2 regions of the Ideonella lacteola genome follow, and region 2 is predicted to be linked to the other one. Evidence: riboswitches for the same ligand, from Rfam matches in the RefSeq annotation. Region 2 holds a riboswitch; the other holds the start of a gene.

Region 1 (4,411 bases), on a different contig from region 2:
GTAGTTGGTGGCGTCGACCGACACGGTGGCCGATTGACCCAGCTGGCCCTTCATGGCAGCGCCTTCGGTGTCCGAAGCGGTGACCGACGGGATGGTGGTGGCCACGCCACCCAGCGTGCCAGCGAAGCCGCCGGCGACGTTGTTGTACACCACCGCGCCCACGCCACCCGAGTTCTGGCAGTTCAGCACCTTCTCCGAGAAGGCGATGTTGCCGCGCTGGATCAGGCAGACCTTGCCCGACACCGAGGTATCGACGGCGTCGCCCAAACCGAAGTCAGCCAGTGCCGCCGTGGCGGTCGCCTTGGGCGAGCCGTCCATCGCGCCCGGCGCGTAGTCGGTGCCGCCCACTTGCAGCGACGGCTCCGAGCCCGAACCCATCGGCACGGTCGACAGCACGCCCACGCCCGGAGCGGAGATTTCGACGTCCTTGTTGCGCTGCGAGAAGCTCGCCCAGGCTTCGTTCTCGTCCACCGCGGCCACCGACATCACCGGCACATAGCCAGCGGGGTAAGAGGTCTGGGTGTTGCCACCGTTGCCGGCCGCGGCGATCGACAGGATGCCGGCCGTCTGCAGGGCGGTGAAGGTGTTCTTCTCAGCGGTGTTGGGCAGCGGGCCGCCCAGCGACATGCTGATCACGTTGGCGCCGGCGGCCTGGCACTTCTTGGCTGCGGCCGACAGGGTCGACGAATAGGCCCAAGCGCCGTCATCACCGAACACCTTGACGATGTGCAGCTTGATCTTCTGGTTCGGCAGAACGCCCACCACGCCGACGTCGGCCTGGTTGATGGCGGAGATCGTGCCGGCCACGTGCGTGCCGTGGTGCGAGCCGTCCACGGACCACAGGCCAGCGCCGCCGATGTCGTCGTCACCCGTGACGTTGGCGTTGTTCTGCAGGTCTTCATGACCCTTGCCGTAGCCGGAGTCGATGATGCAGATCATGCGGTTGCCAGCGTTGGTGTCCTTCAGCTGGTCGGCCTGGACCATCTTGATGCCGTAAGGGACCAACTGGCCGAGCTTGTAGGGCTTGCCGGTCGACGGCGTGGTCAGCGACATCGGATAGCGCGGAGCATCCTGCTCGACGCGGGCGATGGACGTGTGCTTGGCCAGGGCCATGGCGGCGGCCTTGGGCAGCTCGACCGCGACGTTTTCGCCGTCGATTTCGAGCTTGATCTTGCCGCCCATCTGGGCAACGGCAGCGCGGGCCAGCTTGGCCGCTTGGCTACCAGGCTTGAAAGTCACGACCACGCGGGTGGTTTCAGCCGCATGGGCCGCACCCATCATGGCAAAGGCCAGGCCCAGGCCGACGCACAGGCGGGACACCGGGAAGCTCGTCTTGGTCATCGTCAACTACTCCAGTAGGGAAGATCATTCTGGGATTCAGCAAAACGTAAGTGCTTGAATCCGAGGTGTGCAGTGTGTATGGCACAGCCCGGTGTGCCCACTACAAAAGCTTCAACGATCCTCATGACATTCGCAGCGGTCGCGGGGAAACCCGGACGACATTCACCGCAACTGGGCGATCGGCCGTGAATAGTTCACGTAGCCAATCACAGCTCATCGCTCCTACAATCCGGCTCAGCAGGAGAGCGCCGGTTTCGACAGGGTCGAGCCGGCCACCGAAGGCGCAAACTCCCATGCACGCTCAGGTACCGTACTGCTGTCATCAATCGCCGTCTGGAGAGCCGCTGAACTGACGATGCCGTCAGGGCCAGCGCACCGAAGGAGCAAGGCCACGCGAGACACGCGCAGGCCGAATCTCTCAGGTACCGAGGACAGGGGGAGCGGCAGGCACGAAGCACTCATTCGTTCGCTTCGTGCCGCTCGCCTCTGGAGAGAACCATGCATGTGGTCGTTCTCGGCGCCGGCCTGCTCGGCGTCACCTCAGCCTATTTCCTTCGCCAGCTCGGTCACGAAGTCACCGTCATCGATCGGCAGGCCACTCCCGCGGCCGAAACCAGCTACGCCAACGGCGGCCAGATCTCAGTGAGCCACGCCGAGCCTTGGGCCAACCCGAGCGCGCCGCTCAAGGTGCTGAAGTGGCTCGCCAAAGAAGACGCGCCCTTGCTGTTCCGCCTGCGCGCCGATGCGCGCCAATGGGCCTGGGTGTTTCGCTTCCTGCGCGAATGCACGCCAGGGCGCACCCGCCACAACATCGAGCAGATCGTGCGACTGGGCACCTACAGCCGCGAGACGCTGCAGCAACTGCGCCGCGAGATCGGCCTCGAGTACGACCAGCGCACCCAGGGCATTCTTCACTTCTACACCAACCCGAAAGAGTTCGACGCGGCAGAAGCCCCCGCCGCGCAGATGCGAGAGCTCGGCTGCGACCGTCGCGTGATCTCGGCCGATGAGGCCGTGCGCATCGAGCCGGCGCTCGCGCACATCCGCCCACAGTTGGCCGGTGCGACCTTCACGGCAGAAGACGAATCCGGCGACGCGAACCGCTTCGTGCATGAACTCTCCCAGCGCTGCGAAGCGGATGGGGTCACGTTCCTGATGAGCCACACCGTCACCGCGCTGCGGGAGGTGGGGGGCCGTATCGACCACGTCGAGGTGACGGATCCCAACGGCCGCTACCAGCGGCTGCGCGGCGAGGCCTATGTGCTGGCCATGGGATCGCTCAGCCCGCTGTATGTGAAGCCGCTGGGCATCGACCTGCCCATCTACCCCGCCAAAGGCTACTCGGTGACGATGCCGGTGAAAGACGCCACCAAGGCGCACCAAGTCTCGTTGACCGATGACGAGTACAAGCTCGTCTTCTCCAGGCTGGGCGACCGGCTGCGTATTGCCGGCACCGCCGAGCTGAACGGCTACGACCGTGACCTGAACCGCGTGCGCTGCGAAGCGATCGTGCGGCGCGTGGAAGAGCTCTTCCCCGGCGCCGGGGACACCGACCGGGCCCAGTTCTGGACCGGCCTGCGTCCGGCCACACCGAGCAACCTGCCGATCGTGGGCCGCTCGAGACTGCCCAACCTTTTCCTGAACACCGGCCACGGCACGCTGGGGTGGACGCACGCGTGTGGCTCGGGCAAGAGCGTGGCGCGCATCGCGAGTGGGCTGAAGCCTGAGGTCGATTTCGCGTTCGCGACCTAACGTCCAGGCTGAACGAAGGAGGACACCGCCGAGATCACCCGCTCCGGTTGATCGCGGTGCGGCGAATGCCCGCACTCGGGCAGGGGCAGCACGGTGGTGGCCTTCACGCGCGCGGCGATGCGGCGGACTTGCGCGAGCGTGCCGTACTCGTCGTCTTCACCTTGGATGGCGAGCACCGGGCACGCGATGGTGCCCAGTTCGTCGCTGATGTCCCACGGGCGAAATGCCGGTGAGAGCCAGGCGTTGTTCCAGCCCCAGAACGCCGAGTTGACGTCGGCGTGGTGCTTTGCCAACCCCTGGCGCAGGGCACCGTGGAGGTAGGCCTCGCGAGCACGGGCGATGCTGGCGAGCGACAGCTCTTCGACGAACAGATGCGGGGCCATCGCCACCACGCCGGCCACCTGGGCCGGAAAGGCAGCCGCATGAAGAAGGGCGATCGACCCGCCGTCGCTGTGGCCCAACAGCCAGGGGGGGTCTCGATGGGCGTCGATGCCGAGCGCCTGCAGCAGCGCGGGCAACACCTGTTGCGCCTGGCGGTGCATGAAGTCGGGCCCCCACGCCTCGTCGCTCGGACGAGGAGTGGAGCGGCCGTAGCCGGGCCGCGAGTAGACCAGGCCACGCCATCCCAGCGCGTCGACCGCCTTCGCAGGAAAGTCCCGCCACATCGACACCGAGCCCAGGCCCTCGTGCAGGAACACCATGAGCGGTTGGTCGCGGCGCTCGGGGCTCAGCCACTCGTGCTCGATCGTGAGCCGCCGAGCATCCACCACGATGTCGACGAACTCGATGGTCATCCCGCGTTGGCTTCGCGCTCACGCAGGCGAAAGCGCTGGATCTTGCCGGTGGCCGTCTTCGGCAGTTCGTCGATGAATTCGATCTGGCGTGGGTACTTGTAGGGGGCGAGGCGATCCTTGACGAAACCCTTGAGCATGTCGACATCGACCTGCTGGCCCGCCTTCAGCACCACAAAGGCCTTGGTTCGAGTCAAGCCATCTGCGTCGGGCACCCCGATCACCGCCGCCTCGAGCACCGCCGGATGCTGCACCAGGGTCGATTCCACTTCGAAGGGCGAGACGTAGATGCCACTGACCTTCAGCATGTCATCGCTGCGGCCCGCATAGGTGTAGCTGCCATCTGCGTTGCGCAGGTATTTGTCGCCACTCTTGGTCCAGGCGCCCTGGAATGTCTCGCGTGACTTGTCTCGCTGGCCCCAGTACATCAAGGCCGCGCTCGGCCCGCGGATGTAGAGGTCGCCGGTTTCGCCGTCAGGCACGGGCCGGCCGTCGTCGCCGCGCAGTTCGATCTCGTAGCCTTCCAC
Region 2 (4,411 bases):
CCACGAGCGCGACCAGCAGCCCATCGAGCGCTGACCACGCCCCCGTCGCTGAAGAGACATCCATCGATCGTCTATCGACCGATGGGGCTGCAGTCTTGAGGCCGATGGCAGGCCCATCGGCGCCCAGTCGATCACGAATGAGGGCTCGGCGCGGCGACGTCGGCCCTACCAGCGCGGCGGTCGCTTCTCGTTGAAGGCCTGCACGCCTTCGAGCGCCGCCTCGTCCATCATGTTGCAGGCCATGGTGTGGCCGGCGTCGATGTAGGCTGCCTCCACGCCCGCTTCGATCTGGCGATAAAACAGCTCTTTGCCCATGGCCACTGCGGTGCGCGGCTTGGCGAGGATGCTGGCCACGAGGCTGCCCACCTCCGCGTCCAGCGCGCCGGCATCTTCGGCCACGCGGTTGATCAATCCACGCGCGCGCGCCTCGTCAGCGCTGATGAACTCTCCGGTCACCAGCATCTCGAACGCCTGCTTGCGCGGCACGTTCCGGCTCAAGTGCACCGCGGGCCCTGAGCAGAACAGCCCGAGGTTCACGCCGCTGACGGCGAACCGCGCCGCGCGCACAGCCACCGCCAGATCGCACGCCGCCACCAATTGGCAGCCGGCCGCGGTGGCCACCCCCTGCACCTTCGCAATCACCGGCACCGGCAGTTGCTGGATCTGCATCATCACCTTGGCGCACCGAGCAAACAGGCCGCGGTAGTAGTCGAGCGAAGGCTCGGCGCGCATTTCCTTCAAGTCGTGGCCGGCGCAAAAGGCCTTGCCCGAGGCGGCCAGCACCACCACCCGCACCGACGCATCCCTCGCCAGGGCGTCGAACTCGGATTTCAGCGCCGCCAGCATGGCTTCGGACAGCGCATTGAAGGCCTGCGGGCGGTTCAAGGTGATGGTCACCACGCCTCGCGAATCGTCCTGGCGCAGCAGAAGCGGGTCTTGTTCGGTCAGCATGGCGGAATCCTCATCCAGAGGTGGTGGCAGCGGTCGTCCAATGTAGCGCGGGGTGGCTCGGTGAATCAGCGGGGCGCATGCGCCTCGGCCCGTCGGGCCACGAACTCGAGCGGTGCGTTCGGGCCGCTGCCGCCTTCGGTCTGCATCATCAGACGCAGGACTCCGTCATCATCCAGGCGGCCCTGGTAGCGGTGGGTCATCTCGGCGCCGCCCATCTCGGCGGTGCGGGTGGCAAAGCGGACCAGCCGCTCGTCCACCTCGCCCTCCACCAGGCCACGCGGCACGCCGAGGAAGCTGGCGGTGCCCGCCAGTTGGCGCCCTTCGCCCGTGAAGTGAAAGCGCTCGGTGCGTGGCGCGGGCTCCCAGGCATATCGCAGCTCGGCGACCCAGTCCCCATCGATGGCTGGCCTGGCCACCGAACGCGAACGGGCCCACCAGCCGCCGGCCAGCAAGGCCGCTCCCAAGGCGCCCGCCGCCGCGACGATCCACCCTCGCCTGCCGGGCTGGACTGGCGACGAACCGAGCCGCTCACCCACGACTGCCACCAAGCGCTCGACGTCGGCGGCGAAGCGGCTGTTTCCCAGCTCCAGCGCCTGCAGGCTCGACAAGGCCTGGATGTCCGGCGGCAGGTCGGCCCCGGGCGGCATGGCCGCGCCGTCCAGCAGCAGGGGGATCACCGTCATGCCACGCTGCAGACCAGCCGCCACCTCCAGCCGGACGAAGTCGCCCGGATCCTGAACACGCGGCGCCTGCCCTTCTCGCTCGCCCCGCCAGCGGCGGCCGATGAGCACCAGCAAGATGCTGGCCGTGTCGACCGCCTGCCCGATGACTTGGGCGAAACCCTGGCCGGCGCCGATGTCATCGACGTCGATGAAGACCCGGTCTGCACCCCACCGCCGCGACAGTTCGGAGGCGATGGCTCGGGCGTATCCCGCCGCGTCGTCGCGTCGGTAGCTGATGAAGACCAGGGGGCCCGGAGAGCTCGGCATGAGTGACCCTGTGAGTGACTCTTTTTCCACGGCACCAAGAAACAGTTGCAGCTTGCCGCAACCGGACGAGAAATCGCACCGCAGCATAGCCCGACCGCGAACGGGCTCGGGTACACTGCCCGCTTGCCAGGAGAGAGCTCCATCAGGGGCCGCCGAAGGCGCAGAGGCCGTACAGGCCTCGAACGCTCAGGCAAAAGGACTGGCAAGCGCTTCGCGTCAGGATGCGGGGCGTTCCTCACTGGAGAGAGACGGGTCTTCGAGCCCGTCCACCGAAGGGGCAAGCGGTGCCCGGCCACACGCCGACACCGTCAATCTCTCAGGTAAAGCGGACAGCGAGGGCAAATTCCGACCGATCAGGTCCCTTGGATTGCCCTCGACACAGGAACCGCGATGTCCTCCGCTAACGCCGCCGACGCTCTGCTGCAGACTCCACTGCACGCCCTCCACCTCGAACTCGGCGCCCGCATGGTGCCGTTCGCCGGCTACGCGATGCCGGTGCAATACCCCGCCGGCCTGATGGCCGAACACAAGCAGTGCCGCGAATCCGCAGCGCTGTTCGACGTCTCGCACATGGGCCAGTTGCGACTGATCGGCGCCGACGCCTCGGCCGCGCTCGAAACGCTGGTGCCGGTCGATGTGATCGACCTGCCCGCTGGCAAGCAACGCTACGCCTTCTTCACCAATGAGCAAGGCGGCCTGCTCGACGACCTGATGATCACCCGCCCGCCCGTGGAGGCCCTGGCGAAGTTTGGCGATCTGTTCGTCGTGGTCAACGCCGGCTGCAAAGACGCCGACATCGCCCACCTGAGCTCGAAGATCGGCCAGCGCTGCGAAGTGCGGCCCATGCCCGAGCGCGCCCTGCTGGCGCTGCAAGGCCCGAAGGCGGCAGAGGCCCTGGCCCGCCTTGCCCCCGGCGTCGCCACCCTCACCTTCATGACCGGCGGCGTGTTCACGATCGCCGGTGCCGAGTGCTTCGTCACCCGCTCGGGTTACACCGGCGAAGACGGCTTCGAGATCTCCGTCCACCAGGACCAGGCGGTCGCCCTGGCCCGCGAGTTGCTGGCGCAGCCCGAGATTAAGCCCGCCGGCCTGGGTGCGCGCGACACGCTGCGCCTGGAAGGCGGCATGTGCCTGTATGGCCACGACATCGACACCACCACCACGCCGGTCGAAGCCGCGCTGACCTGGGCCATCCAGAAGGTGCGTCGCGCTGGCGGCGCCCGCGCCGGCGGCTACCCTGGCGCGGCGGTGATCGACGCCCAGCTCGCTGAAGGCGCCAAGCGCAAGCGCGTGGGCCTGGTGGGCGTGGAGCGTGCCCCGGTCCGCGAAGGCGCCAAGCTGGTCGCCGCCGATGGCACCGAGCTGGGCACCGTCACCAGCGGCACGCTGGGCCCCACGGTGAACCAGCCTGTCGCCATGGGCTACCTGCCGGCCTCGCACGCCGCCGTCGGCACCGAAGTGTTTGCCGAGGTCCGAGGCAAGCGGCTGCCGATGAAGGTGGCCGCCATGCCGTTTGCCCCGCACCGTTACTACCGCGGCTGAAGGGCAGTCAGCCCGCCCGTCCGAGGGTCTGCCGTCTTGACCGCCGGCCGGCCCTGAATCAACCTAGCCACCCCTGCTTACCCGAACCGAGGAGCCCTGCCCATGACGACCATGTTCACCGCCGATCACGAGTGGATCAACATCGAGGATCACGAAGCCGCCGTGGTCGGCATCACCTTGCACGCGCAAGATGCGCTGGGCGATGTGGTGTTCGTCGACCTGCCCGAAGTGGGCAAGACCTACAACAAGGGCGAGATCGCCGGTGTCGTCGAATCGGTCAAGGCCGCGGCCGACATCTACATGCCGGTGACCGGCGAGATCGTCGAAGTCAACGAAGAGCTGCGCGCCAACCCGGCGTTGGCGAACACCGACCCGATGGGCGCCGGCTGGTTCTTCAAGGTCCATGTCACGAACATGGCCGAGTTCGACCAGCTGATGGATCCGCCGGCCTACGACGCCCTGCTGAAAACGCTCTGAGCCTGAGCCGTTCCCGATTCCTGATGTAGCCCGCCGGCCGCGGCGCCTGACCCGCACCGCGCCCGGCCCGATGTTCGCCGCTGTCTCCCACGCGCCATGCTGATGCACGCTCACACCCCTCTCGACGCCCTCGAAAACCACGGCGAGTTCATCGCCCGCCACATCGGCCCGGACACGGCCGACGAGGCGCACATGCTGAGCGTGATCGGCGCCGCCTCGCGCCAGGCCCTGATCGACGCGATCGTGCCGAAATCGATCGCCCGGGCCCAGCCGATGGTGCTGCCGCCGGCCGTCACCGAGGCCGAAGCGCTGGCCGAGCTGCGCGCGGTGGCCTCGCTGAACCAGGTGAAGAAGAGCTTCATCGGCCAGGGCTACTACGGCACGCTGACGCCGGGCGTCATCCTGCGCAACATCCTTGAGAACCCGGCCTGGTACACCGCCTACACGCCCTA

What was found. A riboswitch is a leader RNA that binds a small molecule or an ion and turns the genes downstream of it on or off. The one in region 2 is predicted to bind glycine.
Region 1: it holds a riboswitch for glycine, as region 2 does, so the genes downstream of both, AACH06_RS12900 (D-amino acid dehydrogenase) here and gcvT (glycine cleavage system aminomethyltransferase GcvT) in region 2, are expected to answer to the same signal.

Annotation. Positions count from the first base shown of each region.
Region 1 covers NZ_JBBUTG010000006.1:202,022-206,432, reverse strand. Annotated here, with positions in the region: gene AACH06_RS12905 (S8 family serine peptidase) at 1-1,341, opposite strand, end outside; glycine riboswitch at 1,665-1,786, shown strand; gene AACH06_RS12900 (D-amino acid dehydrogenase) at 1,840-3,093, shown strand; gene AACH06_RS12895 (alpha/beta fold hydrolase) at 3,090-3,887, opposite strand; gene AACH06_RS12890 (benzoate-CoA ligase family protein) at 3,884-4,411, opposite strand, start outside.
Region 2 covers NZ_JBBUTG010000015.1:104,090-108,500, reverse strand. Annotated here, with positions in the region: gene AACH06_RS20975 (putative bifunctional diguanylate cyclase/phosphodiesterase) at 1-64, opposite strand, end outside; gene AACH06_RS20970 (enoyl-CoA hydratase) at 166-951, opposite strand; gene AACH06_RS20965 (toll/interleukin-1 receptor domain-containing protein) at 1,017-1,940, opposite strand; glycine riboswitch at 2,058-2,152, shown strand; glycine riboswitch at 2,169-2,283, shown strand; gene gcvT (glycine cleavage system aminomethyltransferase GcvT) at 2,331-3,482, shown strand; gene gcvH (glycine cleavage system protein GcvH) at 3,585-3,959, shown strand; gene gcvP (aminomethyl-transferring glycine dehydrogenase) at 4,056-4,411, shown strand, end outside.